One region of the Pseudomonas sp. Pdm06 genome, then DNA from elsewhere that is predicted to be linked to it. Evidence: predicted binding sites of a transcription regulator. Region 1 holds the regulator's gene; the other holds the start of a gene.
What was found. The regulator sigma-54, encoded in region 1, starts transcription at its own class of promoters, with help from an activator protein. The targets are predictions, from matches to a motif close to ANTGGCATNNANNTTGCTNT.
Positions count from the first base shown of each region.

Region 2: the regulator sigma-54 is predicted to act here: its motif matches at 6,037-6,056, upstream of flgB (flagellar basal body rod protein FlgB).

Region 1 is NZ_JACVAH010000007.1:63,782-71,154, reverse strand. Features, by position in the region: gene mlaE (lipid asymmetry maintenance ABC transporter permease subunit MlaE) at 1-17, opposite strand, end outside; gene IB266_RS13325 (ATP-binding cassette domain-containing protein) at 17-826, opposite strand; gene IB266_RS13320 (KpsF/GutQ family sugar-phosphate isomerase) at 1,100-2,074, shown strand; gene IB266_RS13315 (KdsC family phosphatase) at 2,075-2,599, shown strand; gene lptC (LPS export ABC transporter periplasmic protein LptC) at 2,607-3,176, shown strand; gene lptA (lipopolysaccharide transport periplasmic protein LptA) at 3,163-3,708, shown strand; gene lptB (LPS export ABC transporter ATP-binding protein) at 3,708-4,433, shown strand; gene IB266_RS13295 (RNA polymerase factor sigma-54) at 4,598-6,091, shown strand; gene hpf (ribosome hibernation-promoting factor, HPF/YfiA family) at 6,168-6,476, shown strand; gene ptsN (PTS IIA-like nitrogen regulatory protein PtsN) at 6,489-6,953, shown strand; gene rapZ (RNase adapter RapZ) at 6,956-7,373, shown strand, end outside.
Region 2 is NZ_JACVAH010000005.1:279,527-286,899, reverse strand. Features, by position in the region: gene IB266_RS11320 (HlyD family type I secretion periplasmic adaptor subunit) at 1-1,128, opposite strand, end outside; gene IB266_RS11315 (type I secretion system permease/ATPase) at 1,128-2,867, opposite strand; gene flgE (flagellar hook protein FlgE) at 3,076-4,374, opposite strand; gene flgD (flagellar hook assembly protein FlgD) at 4,403-5,125, opposite strand; gene flgC (flagellar basal body rod protein FlgC) at 5,141-5,584, opposite strand; gene flgB (flagellar basal body rod protein FlgB) at 5,588-5,995, opposite strand; gene cheR (protein-glutamate O-methyltransferase CheR) at 6,352-7,179, opposite strand; gene IB266_RS11285 (chemotaxis protein CheV) at 7,238-7,373, opposite strand, start outside.

The DNA of each region.
Region 1 (7,373 bases):
AGTGATTTCTTGCGCATCAGCGCTTCCCCAGCAGATCGGTACGGTAATCCGTGGCCGGAAAATGGAACGCCACCGGCCCGTCCGGATCACCCTTCATGAATTGGCGAATACGCGGGTTGTCCGAATCCGCCAGTTCCTGCGGTGTGCCCTGCCCCAGCACCTGGCCATCGCCGACCACATAGATGTAGTCGGCAATGCTGGCGGTTTCGGCCAGGTCGTGGGAGACCACGATACTGGTGATGCCCAGCGCATCGTTGAGCAGGCGGATCAGGCGTACGAGCACACCCATGGCGATCGGGTCCTGGCCGACGAAGGGTTCGTCGTACATGAGGATCTTCGGATCGAGGGCAATCGCCCGCGCCAGCGCGACCCGCCGCTTCATGCCGCCGGACAGCTCGTCCGGCATCAGGTCGATGGCGCCACGCAGCCCGACGGCCTGCAACTTGAGCAGGACGATGTCGCGGATCATCTCTTCCGGCAGGTCGGTATGGACCCGCAGCGGAAACGCCACGTTCTCGAACACATCGAGGTCGGTGAACAGCGCGCCGCTCTGGAACAGCACGCCCATGTGCTTGCGCGCATCGAACAGGTCGCTGCGAGACAATTGGGGAAGATTCTGGCCATTGACCCAGACTTCGCCGGCGCTGGGACGCAGCTGCGCGCCCATCAGCCGCAGCAGCGTGGTCTTGCCACACCCGGAGGGCCCCATGATGCCGGTGACCTTGCCCCGTGGTATGCGAATATCGATGTCATTGAAAATGCTGCGCGTCCCTCGCTTGAAGGACAGTCCCTTCAGCTCGACCGCGTAGGCGTTGTCGGCACTCATCTAAACTCCTTGCGATGCAGCCTCACATTCGAATGCCCTGGGCAGCCGACAAGCGCCGGTACCGCCGGGCACGCGAACCGGCGGCGAACTATATCACTGCAACAGCCAAGCGCCCAAGGCCAACGCCCCGCCCGTTAAGCCTGGCTTAAGGTAAAAGCCACATTTTATGTCAAACGTTGCGGCCCCTTGAACAAAGCATGACGAACTTACGTGAGGGAATTGTTCATTACCGCTATAATCGCCGCCTTTTCATCGGGCTATACGATTTCAGACATGAGCCAATCCAGCGACCTGATTCAATCGGCACAACGTACCATCCGCCTCGAGCTCGAAGCCGTGCAAGGCTTGCTGCCCCATATCGACGCTGATTTCGTACGCGCCTGCGAGATGATTCTGGCCAGCAAGGGCCGCGTCGTCGTGGTCGGCATGGGCAAGTCCGGGCACATCGGCAACAAGATCGCCGCCACCCTCGCCAGCACCGGCACCACGGCCTTTTTCGTCCATCCGGCCGAAGCCAGCCATGGGGACATGGGCATGATCACCCGGGACGACATCATCCTGGCCCTGTCCAACTCCGGCTCCACCAACGAGATCATCACCCTGCTGCCGCTGATCAAGCGCCTGGGCATCCAGTTGATCAGCGTGACCGGCAACCCCGACTCGCCGCTGGCCAAGGCCGCCGAAGTGAACCTCAATGTGCATGTCGAGCACGAGGCCTGCCCATTGAACCTGGCGCCAACCTCCTCCACCACCGCGGCCCTGGTCATGGGCGACGCCCTGGCCGTGGCGCTGCTGGAAGCCCGGGGCTTCACCGCGGAAGACTTCGCCTTTTCCCATCCCGGTGGCGCCCTCGGCCGTCGCCTGCTGCTGAAAGTCGAAAACGTGATGCACGCCGGCCAGGAACTGCCACAGGTCGTGCGCAGCACGCTGCTCAAGGACGCACTCATGGAGATGACCCGCAAGGGCCTGGGCATGACGGTTATTCTCGAAGCCGACGGCAAGCTCGCCGGGATCTTCACCGACGGCGACCTGCGCCGCACCCTGGACCGCACCATCGACATCCACAGCGCGACCATCGAGCAAGTCATGACCCCCCACGGCAAGACCGCCCGCGCCGAGATGCTCGCCGCCGAGGCCCTGAAAATCATGGAAGACCACAAGATCAGCGCCCTGGTGGTCGTCGATGACGAAGACCGGCCGGTGGGCGCCCTGAACATGCACGATCTGCTGCGTGCGGGAGTCATGTAAATGAACACAGACCTGTTGCAACGTGGCAAAGCCATCAAGCTGGCCGTGTTCGATGTGGACGGCGTGCTGACCGACGGCCGCCTGTACTTCCTCGAAGACGGCAGCGAATTCAAGACCTTCAACACCCTCGACGGCCAAGGCATCAAGATGTTGATGGCCGCCGGCGTACAGACGGCTATCATCAGCGGCCGCAAGACCCCGGTGGTCGAACGGCGTGCGAAGAACCTCGGCATCCCGCACCTTTACCAGGGGCGCGAAGACAAACTGGTGGTGCTGGACGAGCTTCTGGGTCAACTCAACCTAAGCTATGAACAGGTGGCCTACCTCGGTGACGACCTGCCAGACCTGCCGGTGATTCGCCGGGTCGGCCTGGGCATGGCGGTCGCCAACGCGGCCAGCTTCGTGCGCGAGCATGCCCACGGCATCACCACGGCGCGAGGCGGCGAAGGTGCTGCCCGCGAATTCTGTGAACTGATCCTGCGCGCCCAGGGCCGCCTCGAAGCGGCCAACGCCGCGTACCTGTGAGCCATTTATGCTGAGCAAAAAGATTCGCACCATTGTGGTGTTTGCCTGTATCGCAGCGATTTTCGCCGCGGTGGGCTATTGGAACATCAGCCCGGAACGGTTTCTCGACCAGCCTGCGGCCCAGGTCGAGGAACGGATCGACTGGTACGCGACCAACACCCATACCCTGCAGTACCTGCCCGACGGCAAAGTGCAATATGAGATGACGTCCGACAAGGTTGACCACGTAAAGGCCACTGACATTACGCTGGTCACCAAGCCGGACCTGAACATGTTCCGCGGCACCGAATTCCCGTGGCACGTGCAGAGCGAGCACGCCGAAGTCAATTCCGGCGGCACCGAAGTGGAGCTGATCGACTCGGTACGCGTCGCCCGAACCGACGAGAAAAACCGCACGACCATCATCACCAGCACACGCATGACCGTGTTCCCACAGCAAGAATATGCGCAGACCGAGCAACCCGTTAGAATCGACGGCGCCGGGGGTGTATCGACCGGCACGGGAATGAAAGCGTATTTGAAGGAAAGCAGGATACACCTGCTATCGAACGTAAGAGGACAGTATGAAGCTCGCTAAAACCCTCCCTATTTTGCTCAGTCTGGGCGCAGCACTGGGAAGCGCGAGCGCCTGGGCTCTTCCCAACGACCGCGACCAGCCTATCCGCATCCAGGCCGACGACGCCCAACTCGACGACAAGAATGGCGTCGCCACCTATAAAGGTGATGTGATCATCACCCAGGGTTCGATGAAGGTCACCGGCAACACCGTGACCATCACCCGTACCCCGGCCGGCGATATCGATGTAGTGACCTCGGTGGGCAACCTGGCCTATTTCGAGCAGATGCAAACCGCGGGCGACACCAAGCCGGTACAGGGCTACGGGGTCACCATCCAATACCACGCCTCCCAGGATCGCGTGGTCCTGATCGACCGTGCCAAGGTCGTCGACAAGGACAACAACGTCACCCAGGGCGAGAAAATCGTCTACGACACCGTCAAGAAACTGGCCAGCGCCGGCCGTGCCACCGGCAGCAAGGTGACCGAGCAGCGTCCGCGGATCGATATGGTGATCCAGCCTAAAAAGAAAACCGAGCAAAAGGCCCAGTAATGGCAACTCTGAAAGCTCAGCACTTGGCCAAGAGCTACAAGAGCCGGCAAGTCGTGCGTGATGTCAGCCTGTCCATCGACAGCGGCCAGATCGTCGGCCTGCTCGGCCCCAATGGCGCGGGCAAGACCACCTGCTTCTATATGATCGTCGGCCTGGTCCAGGCCGATCAGGGTCGCGTACTGATCGACGACCTGGATGTCAGCCACCAGCCGATGCATGGCCGGGCGAAGGCCGGCATCGGCTATTTGCCGCAAGAAGCGTCGATCTTCCGCAAACTGTCGGTTGCCGACAACATCATGGCGATCCTCGAGACCCGTAAGGAGCTCGACAAGGCCGGCCGTCGCCAGGAGCTGGAAAGCCTGCTGCAGGAATTCCACATCAACCACATTCGCGACAACCTGGGCATGAGCCTGTCGGGTGGCGAACGGCGCCGTGTGGAAATTGCCCGCGCCCTGGCCACCGCACCGAAGTTCATCCTGCTCGACGAACCGTTCGCCGGCGTGGACCCGATCTCGGTGGGCGACATCAAGCAGATCATCCATCACCTCAAGGCCAAGGGCATCGGCGTGCTGATCACCGACCACAACGTGCGCGAGACCCTGGATATCTGCGAAACCGCCTACATTGTCAATGACGGCCAATTGATCGCCGAAGGTGACTCCGCCGCGATCCTGGCCAACGACCTGGTCAAGGAAGTGTACCTGGGCCATGAGTTCCGCCTGTAAGCACACGTGTCTGGCGAATTGCCCGGGCGTCGTTTAATTTTATTATGGCGACGCTCTAGGCAAACACTTCGGTTTCAGGCATATAATTTGCTTAAGTTTGGCGCTCCGGCGCCCTGTAGTGGATGGCGCATGTGCGCCGGCGAATAAGGTGTTAAGCCCCTGCCATGAAACCATCGCTAGTCTTGAGAATGGGCCAGCAGCTGACGATGACACCGCAGCTGCAACAGGCCATCCGCCTGCTCCAATTGTCGACCCTGGACCTGCAACAGGAAATCCAGGAGGCCCTGGAGTCCAATCCGATGCTCGAACGCCAGGAAGAAGGCGACGACTTCGATAACACCGACCCGCTGGCCGACAACGTCGAGCAGAAGACCAATACCGAGATCCCGGAACCGTCCTACCAGGAAACCGCCCCGACGGTGGATAACCTCGAGGATGGCGAATGGAACGAGCGCATCCCCAACGAGCTGCCCGTGGACACGGCCTGGGAAGACGTCTACCAGACCAGCGCCAGCAACCTGCCCAGCAGCGATGACGACGAGTGGGACTTCACCACCCGCACCTCGGCCGGCGAAAGCCTGCAAAGCCACCTGCTGTGGCAACTGAACCTGGCGCCGATGTCCGACACCGATCGCTTGATCGCGGTCACCCTGATCGACTGCATCAACAACCAGGGCTACCTGGACGAGACCCTCGAAGAGATCCTCGAAGCCTTCGACCCCGAACTCGACATCGAGCTGGACGAGATCGAAGCCGTCCTCCATCGCATCCAGCAATTCGAACCGGCCGGCATCGGCGCCCGCAACCTGGGCGAGTGCCTGCTGCTGCAACTGCGCCAGTTGTCTGCCAAGACGCCATGGCTGGCCGAAGCCAAGCGATTGGTCACCGATTACATCGACCTGCTGGGCGGTCGCGACTACAGCCAGTTGATGCGGCGCATGAAGCTCAAGGAAGATGAGCTGCGCCAGGTCATCGAGCTGGTACAGAGCCTCAACCCGCGCCCCGGCTCGCAGATCGAATCCACTGAACCTGAGTACGTGGTCCCCGATGTGATCGTGCGCAAGCACAACGATCGCTGGCTGGTGGAGCTCAACCAGGAGTCGGTGCCCAAGCTGCGGGTCAACGCCCAGTACGCCGGCTTCGTCAAGCGCGCCGACACCAGCGCCGACAACACCTTCATGCGCAACCAGTTGCAGGAGGCCCGCTGGTTCATCAAGAGCCTGCAGAGCCGCAACGAAACCCTGATGAAAGTGGCCACCCAGATCGTCGAGCATCAGCGCGGCTTCCTGGAGTACGGCGATGAGGCGATGAAACCGTTGGTCCTGCATGACATTGCCGAGGCAGTGGGCATGCACGAGTCGACGATTTCCCGGGTGACCACCCAGAAATTCATGCATACCCCCCGGGGCATCTATGAATTGAAATACTTTTTCTCCAGCCATGTCAGTACCTCCGAAGGCGGCGAATGCTCGTCCACGGCCATCCGCGCGATCATCAAAAAACTGGTGGCCGCGGAAAATCAGAAAAAGCCGTTGAGTGACAGCAAGATCGCTGGTTTACTGGAGGCACAAGGCATTCAGGTGGCCCGCCGTACCGTCGCCAAATACCGCGAATCCCTCGGGATCGCGCCTTCGAGCGAACGCAAGCGGTTGATGTAACAGGCCACGCCACAGCGTTCCAGTGGCAGGCATTTCTGCCTGCCGCTTTATGCACTGGCAACGAAGGAGAAGCTGTATGCAAGTCAACATCAGTGGACACCAACTGGAAGTGACCGAACCCCTGCGCACCTACATCGGCGAAAAACTCGACCGGTTGGAGAGGCATTTCGACAAGATCACCAACGTGCAAGTCACGATGAACGTCGAGAAGCTGCTGCAGAAAATCGAAGCCACGCTGCATATCCCCGGCGGAGAAGTGGTCGCCAACGCAGAGCACACAGACATGTATGCCGCGATTGACCTGCTGACCGACAAGCTGGATCGCCAACTCAAAAAGCATAAGGAAAAGACCCAGAGCCTCCTCCAGGGCGCGACCGGTCGTTAACCCCCCCAATCCATGATCCGACTAGAAACCATCCTGACCCCCGGCCGTTCCCTAGTGAACGCGCCGGGCGGCAGTAAAAAGAAAGCCCTCGAACAAACTGCCAACCTGATCCACCGCGAGGTACCGGATCTGGGAATGCAGGACGTCTTCGAGGCGCTGGTTGCCCGTGAAAAACTCGGTTCCACCGGTTTTGGCAACGGCATCGCCATTCCCCATTGCCGCCTCAAGGGTTGTACCGCGCCCATCAGCGCACTGTTGCACCTTGAAGCCCCCATAGATTTCGACGCCATCGACGGCGCCCCGGTCGACCTGCTGTTCGTATTGCTGGTTCCGGAAGCGGCGACCGATGCGCACCTCGAGCTGCTGCGCCAGATCGCCAGCATGCTGGACCGCAAGGAAGTGCGCGAAAAACTGCGCAGCGCGCCGAGTAACGAAGCTCTGTACCAGGTGGTCCTGGACGAGCAGAACGGTCATTAAACATGCGCATGATCATCGTCAGTGGCCGCTCCGGCTCCGGTAAAAGCACGGCCCTCAACGTGCTTGAGGACAGCGGCTACTATTGCATCGACAACCTCCCCGCCGGCCTGCTGCCGGAACTGGCCGAGCGCGCCCTGATCCACACCGAGCTGGCGCAGCCGCTGGTGGCGGTGTCCATCGATGCGCGCAACCTGCCGAGCCACCTGTCGCGCTTTCCCGAACTGCTCGAGGAAGTGCGCAGCCGGCATATTCAATGCGATGTGTTGTACCTGGATGCCGATGAGGAGACGCTGCTCAAGCGTTTTTCCGAAACCCGCCGGCGTCACCCGTTGAGCAACGCCAACCGCTCCCTGGCCGAAGCCATCGAGGATGAAAGCCAGCTGTTGGGGCCGATCGCCGACCTGGCGGACCTGAAGGTCA
Region 2 (7,373 bases), on a different contig from region 1:
GGTACGCTCATCCTGAATCAAATCCGCTGACAGGCGCACCACGGTGCCGGTCAGTTCCGGGGTGGTGCTGCGGTTGAAGGCGCTCAAGCGCAAGATCGCCGATTGCCCGACCGTCAGTTGGTCGATGTCCTGGGCACTGATCTTCGCCTCCACCAGCAACTCATCATCGGCCGGTACGATTTGCATCAGTCCTTCAGCGGGAGAAATCACGCCGCCAATGGTATGCACCGCCAATTGCTGCACACGACCGGCGATGGGAGAGGTGATGTCGATGCGTTTAAGCTGGTCGCTGGCAGTGATTTCCCGCTCGATCAGTTCACCTTGCCGGGCCAGCAGATCCCGCAGTTCCTGGGACACTTCACTGCGGAACGTCTGGTCAACCTGGAGTCGTTGCAACTCGGTTTCGGCGATCTTGCCCCGCGCCTCGGCAATCGATGCCATGAGCTGGCCCCGTTCTCCGCGCAAGCGGGCAATCCCCCGGGCCAAGGCATTGACCCGGTCGAGGGTCATCATGCCTTTGTCGAACAGTTTCTTGACGGCCTGGTATTCGCTGTCGATCAGCTCGATTTCTTCTTGCTTGGTTTTCTGCTGGATGTCGTGGCCGGCAATGGTTTCATTGAGTTGCTGGATGCGTTCGCGCAGTTGCTTCTTCTGGCCGTCTCGGGAGGCGCGTCGGTCGAAAAACAATTGCTGCTCGATGGCCATCACAGCCTTGGCCTCATCCACATTCATGCGAGTCAGCAACTCTTTGGGCAGCGGGACTTCGCTGGCGTTGTCCCGCTCGGCCTCCAGGCGAGCCAGACGGGCCCAGGCCTGATTCAAGGATTTACTCACGATGGCTTGGCTGGCGGCCGGCAAGGTTGCGTCCAGGCGCAGCAACACATCTCCCGCCGCAACGCTCTGCCCTTCCTTGATCAGCAACTCGGCTACCACGCCGCCAGTGGGATGCTGGATGGTCTTGACGCTACCCTCCACGGCCACCACGCCCGTGGCGACGACAGCGCCGGACAGTTGGGTGCACAACGCCCACGTCAGGCTGCCGCCGAGCAGCACCACCAACGAGAGGCTCCCCCAACGCAAATGACGGGACAAGGAATGGGTCAGGCTGGCTTCTTGATCGGTGTGCATCAGTTGGATACTCCCAATTCCACGACATTACTGGAGGGACGGGGGGCCGCTGCAGGCGGTCGTTTAAGGACGACATCCCTGGGGCCGAAAGCCGCCTGCACACCGTTCTCGAGAATCAGTACCTGATCGATCACCGCCAAAATGCTGGTGCGATGGGCAATCACCACCACGATTGCGCCGCGAGCCTTGAGCGCCAGGATCGCTTTGGCCAGCGCTTGCTCGCCGTCGGCGTCGAGGTTTGAATTCGGCTCGTCCAGCACCACCAGGAACGGATCACCAAACAGCGCCCTGGCCAATGCCACCCGCTGCCGTTGCCCCGCCGAAAGGTTGACCCCGCCCTCGCCCACTTGGGTTTCATAACCCTGGGGTAGTTGCAGAATCAGCTCATGGACGCCGGCCAATTGCGCGGCGCTGACAATCGCACTGTCCTGTGCTGAAGGATCCAACCGGGCGATGTTCTGGGCGACGGTTCCGGTAAACAGGCCAACGCTTTGCGGCAGATAACCAATCAACTTGCCTCGAGCCTGCTCAGCCAGCAGGTCCAACGGCGCCCCATCGAGCCGGACATGCCCCCGCGCCGGCACCCATGCGTTGACCAACACTCGCGCCAATGACGACTTGCCCGATGCACTCGGCCCCACCACACCGACAGCGGTGCCTGCGGCGACCATGAAGTTGATATTTTGCAAAGTCAGGCGCTGCGCGCCGGGCGGCGCGGCAAAAACACTTTCCACCTGCAAATGGCGATGGGCAGCGGGCAGTTCGGTCTTGCTCTGGGTATCCGGGAACAGAGAGAACACTTCCAACAGCTTCTTCCAGGCGACCTGGGCACCCAACAGGCTGCGCCACGTGGCAATGACCTGCTCCGCCGGTGCCAGGGTTCGCGCCACAATAATCGAGGCCGCAATCATCGTGCCGCCGCTCAAGTCGCCTTTGATCACCAGCCATGCACCCAGGGCCAGGGCGGCCGATTGAACGATCTGGCGCAGGGTTTTGGAAATGCCACCGTAAAAGCCGCCGATGTCGATCGAGCGTCGTTGCAGGGTGATGAAGGTGCTGTGATTCTTCTGCCAGATGTTCGACGTGTCAGCCAACATGCCCATGGCCTTGAGGGCTTCGGCGTTCTGGTGGGCTTGCTGGCCCAGATGATTGCGCTTGTTCAACGCCTCGGCTGACGCCTGCATCAATTTGCGGGTTTGCCGGTCAGTGGTCACGGTCAGCGCGATGAGGATGACCATCAGGCCGGCGGCTAAAAGACCGAACAACGGGTGAATGTAAAAGCAGACCGCGAGGTAAACCGGCATCCAGGGCAAATCGAAAAATGCCACCAGCCCCGGACCGCCTATGAAGTTCCGGATCTGGTCCAGTTCCTGGGCCGGTTTCAGGGCATCGCCAGTAATGGGCGTTTTCAGCGACGCACCGGCAATCACATTGAACACCTTGGTGGACAGCGCCAGATCCAGCGAAGAAGCGATTCGCACCATGACCCGGGAACGAATGACATCCAGCAGGCCCGAAAGCGCATAGACCCCCAGCGCCAGCAAGCCCAGCGCCACCAATGTCGGCACGCTCTGGCTGGGAATCACCCGGTCATACACTTCCAACATGAACACCGGGCCGATCAGCGCCAGAATATTGATCACACCGGAAAACAGGGCAGCGCCGAGCAGCCCCCGACGCAGTAGCAATTTCAATGAAGGCGCGACGACAGGCGCACTGACCGCGTTATGAGGTTTCAACTGGTATCCGTCCCTTGGTTCTTCGTGACATCCCTGTCGTCAGTCAATACAGGCTTGATGACAGTCGTATGGAAACTTGACGCTCTTTGAGCGATTTGGACTGAAGTGCAAATTCCGCACCAGCTACCCGACAAACGGTCATCCGTTCAAAACTCACCCATAAAAAAACCGACGCCCAAGACGTCGGTTTTTTTGCAACAGCCAGCTATCAGGCCATCTGAATGATGGTCTGCATGATGGTGCTCTGGGTGGAGATAGTCTTGGCGTTCGCCTGGTAGTTGCTCTGGGCCTTGATCAGCTCGACCAGTTCGTTGGTCAGGTTGACGTTGGACTCTTCCAGGGAGTTGGAGACGATCGAACCCAGGGTGCCGGTTTCCGGGGCATCGTAGCCCGGGATGCCCGACGCGAAGGTTTCTTTCCAGCTGGTGCCGCCTACCGGCTGCAGACCTTGCTCGTTGGTGAAGCTGGCGAGCGCGAGCTGGCCGATCGGCTTGGTCTGGTTGTTGCTGAAGTTGGCCAGCAACACACCGCTGCCGTCGATGGTCAGGTTGGTAATCTGGCCGGTGGCGTAGCCGTTCTGGGCTGGAATCGAGCGGGCGGTGTCGGCGTTGAATTGGGTGGTATTGCCCATGGAAATCGTGATGGTTGGCGCACTCGCGGCGCCGTTGGCGGCCCATACGCCGTTGGTCACGGTGCCGGGAACCCAGCCGGTCAGTACCAGATCACTATTGACCGTCGCTGGCGGAGTGGTGACCGTGGTCAACTTGCCGTTCGAATCGAAGTTCATGGTCGAAGGGATCGGCGCAGTCGCACCGGTCGTGGTCGGCAAGGTGCCGTTCAGGTTACGACCATCGATCAAGGTATAGACGTTCCAGGTGTTGCCGGCAGTCTTGACCATGTACTGGTCCATGGAATGCTGGTTGCCCTGGGTGTCGTAGACCGGAGTGGTGAACTGCTTGGTGAACGTAGCGGTGTCGTTCGGATTGAACGCCGCAGTGATCGCCGTCGCTGTCGAGTTCAGGTTGATCGTCGACGAAACCAAGCTGGTGGCATTCGGCGGCAGGTTCGAGGTGTCGATGCGCAGGTCGGTCAGGATACCGTTCTGGATCTTGCCGTTGGCGTCCACACCATAACCCTGCAGGCGCGCAGTACCATCGCTGTTGGTGATGAAACCTTCCTTGTCGGTCTTGAACGTACCGGCACGGGTGTAGCTCAGGGAGCCGTCGTTGCTCAAGACAAAGAAGCCCTGGCCCTGGATGCCCATGTCCAGCACGTTGCCGGTATTGTTCACGTCACCCTGGCCGAACTGTTGGGACACGTTGGCCAGGCGCACGCCGTTACCGACGGTCTTGCTGCCCGAACCCAGCTTGGTGGCCGAGTAGACGTCTTCGAATTCCGCGCGAGACGATTTGAAACCGGTGGTCGCCACGTTGGCGATGTTGTTGCCGGTCACGTCCAGCTGTTTGTTGGCTGCATAGAGACCGCTAAGGCCGATGTTAAAAGACATGTTGACTCCTTTTGCCGGTTAGTCGGCTCTACATACCAATAGTTTGTACTTTGGACAGGGCAATGCTGCCCAGCCCGGCCAGGTTGAGCATCAACTCGCCGCCCGTCTGGCTGATGGTCACGCTGCTGACCGTGGCCGGCAGGTTGGTGATCAGCGACGTGGCCTTGCCGTCGATGGTGGTCGAAGCGGCGAAGGTGTAAGTGCCCGATTCAACGACCGTGCCCGCATCGTTCTTGCCATCCCAGATGAAGGCCGAGTTGCCGGCGTTCTGGCTGCCCAGGTCGATGGTGCGAACGGTCTTGCCGTCCTTGTCCACGATCTTGACGGCGACGGAGGAAACCGATGCCGGTACCACCACCGTACCGTTGAGGCTCTTGGAGGTATCGACCACAGCCTTGTCACCTGGGGCAATGACCGAGCGGCCCACCAGCGACGAGGCCTGCAGGGCCTGGGACGAGTTGTAGTTGCCGGCGATGCCGCTCACCGTCTCGTTGAGGGTGGTGATGCCTTCCAGGCTGCTGAACTGCGCCAACTGGGCAACGAACTCACCGTTGTCCTGTGGCTCCAGCGGGTTCTGGTTTTTCAGCTGGGTAACGAGCAGTTGCAGGAACGCATCCTTGCCCAGTTCCTTCTTGCCGGTCGCCGCACCTGTCACTGCCCCGAGGGTATCGGAGGTGTTGTTGGTCTTGACCGAGGAGTTGGCCAGAATCTCGTTGAGGCTCAAACCGCTTGTAGTGTTGGTAACGCTCATGTGACTCGCCCCTTATCACTGACCGAGGGTCAGGACCTTCTGCATCATGGCTTTGGCGGTGTTCATCATTTCGGCGTTGGTCTGGAACGAACGACTGGCGGAAATCATGTCGGCCATTTCTTCGACGACGTTGACGTTCGGGTAGTAGACATACCCCTTGGCGTCCGCGGCCGGATGGTTTGGCTCATAACGTGCTTCGAGGTTGCTCTGGTCCTCGACCACGCCAAGCACCTGTACGCCTTGCCCGGCCGCTTCCTGATCCTGGAACAGCGAGTCGCTGCCACCGGACTGGCCGCCCTGGAACATGGTGGCGAATACCGGGTGGCGGGCGCGATAGGTCTGGTCGATGCTCGACGAAACGGTCTCGGCGTTGGCGATGTTACTGGCGACGGTGTTCAGGCGAGTGGTCTGGGCACTCATGGCACTGCCGGCAATGTTGAATACGCTAGCAATCGACATGGCTTACTCTCCGCGCAGGGCCGATATCAGCCCTTTGAACTTACTGTTGAGCAGGGTGAAGCTGGCCTGGAAGTTCACGGAGTTTTCCGCGTAGTTGGACTGTTCCAGTTGAGCGTCCACGGTGTTCTGGTCGATCGACGGTTGCATCGGCGTGCGGTACATCAGCGACTCGTCGCCATTACCCAGGCCTTCGGCTTCGATATGACGGTTGTTGGTCATGTTCAAGGCGAAGTGGCCGTTCTTGGCCTTGTCGTTCTGCTCGGCGAGCACCTTGGAAAAGTCCAGGTCCCGCGCCTTGTAGTTCGGGGTGTCGGCGTTGGCGATGTTATTAGCCAGGACTTCGGCACGCTGGGCGCGGAAGCTCAGGGCCTGTTCGTGGATACCGAGCGCTTTATCGAAGCTGATGCTCATGTCGGAAACCTTTGGGTGACCAGAATGTACGTACGACGGCTAAAGCAAGCGCCGTGCCATTTCCAAAAAGCCCATAAACCGGGGCTTTGCGGGCACCGGCAAAGCGGCAATGCCAGAAAAGCGGCAACGAGTTTCCGCTTACCTGCCGCTTTTCTGCCGCTTCTCAAGGGCAACGGCACTCAAACTGTGGGAGCGGGCTTGCTCGCGAATGCGGTGTGACAGTGACATTTATTTCGACTGACACACCGCATTCGCGAGCAAGCCCGCTCCCACAGGGATAATGGAGGGGGAAGCAGGATGGAATAAAAAAAAACGGGAGACCTGAGGGCTCCCGTTTTTTTGACAACACCCGCGAATCACTTCGCCTGGTAGATGATCCCCGGGCTGCACTGGACCATCTGGTAATGATCCGGCAACCCGTTCAACGCCTCGGAGGCGCCAAGGAACAGGTAGCCGCCCGGCTTGAGGGTGCTGTGGATACGCAGCAGGATGTCTTTCTTCACTTCGGCGGAGAAGTAGATCAGCACGTTGCGGCAAAACACGATGTCGAACTTGCCCAGGCTGGCGTAGCTGTCCAGCAGGTTGAACGAGCGAAACTCCACCCGGCTCTTGATCGGTGCCTTGACCACCCACTTGCCCGGCCCTTTCGGGTCGAAGTAGCGTTGCAGGCGGTCCGGCGACAAACCACGGCCGATGGCCAGGCTGTCGTACTCGCCAGTCTTGCAGTTATTGAGCATGGTCCCGGACAGGTCGGTGGCGACGATCTGCACGCCGCCTTTCAACTGGCCCAGGTTGGAGCGCTCGAACTCATCGATGGACATCGACAGCGAATAGGGTTCCTGCCCCGACGAACAGGCCGCCGACCAGATCCGCAGGCGCTGGCCCGGGCTGGCCTTGATGGCAGCCGGCAGCACTTTGTTCTTCAGCACCTCGAACGGATAGGTGTCCCGAAACCACAGGGTTTCGTTGGTGGTCATGGCGTCCACCACCATCTCGCGCAAGCCGCTGCGCGGTTGGGTCTGGATACGCTGCACAAGCTCGCCCAATGACTTGAGGCCCTGTTGCTCCATCAATTTATTGAGACGGCTCGACACCAGGTATTGCTTGTTTTCACCAAGCAAGATGCCACAGGCTTTTTCCAGGAAGACCCGGAACTGTTCGAAATCCAAATTACCCGTAGACAAGATACCGCCTCTTTCATCGTGTTGACTTGCCGGGCGCACAACGCGCCCGACCTTTACTTTATTCTGCTGCCTTGATCCGATCGACCACCCGGGACGCCAGGTCATCGGGACGGAATTTCGCCAGGAAATCGTCGGCACCGACCTTCTTGACCATCGCCTGGTTGAAAACCCCGGACAACGAAGTATGCAAGATG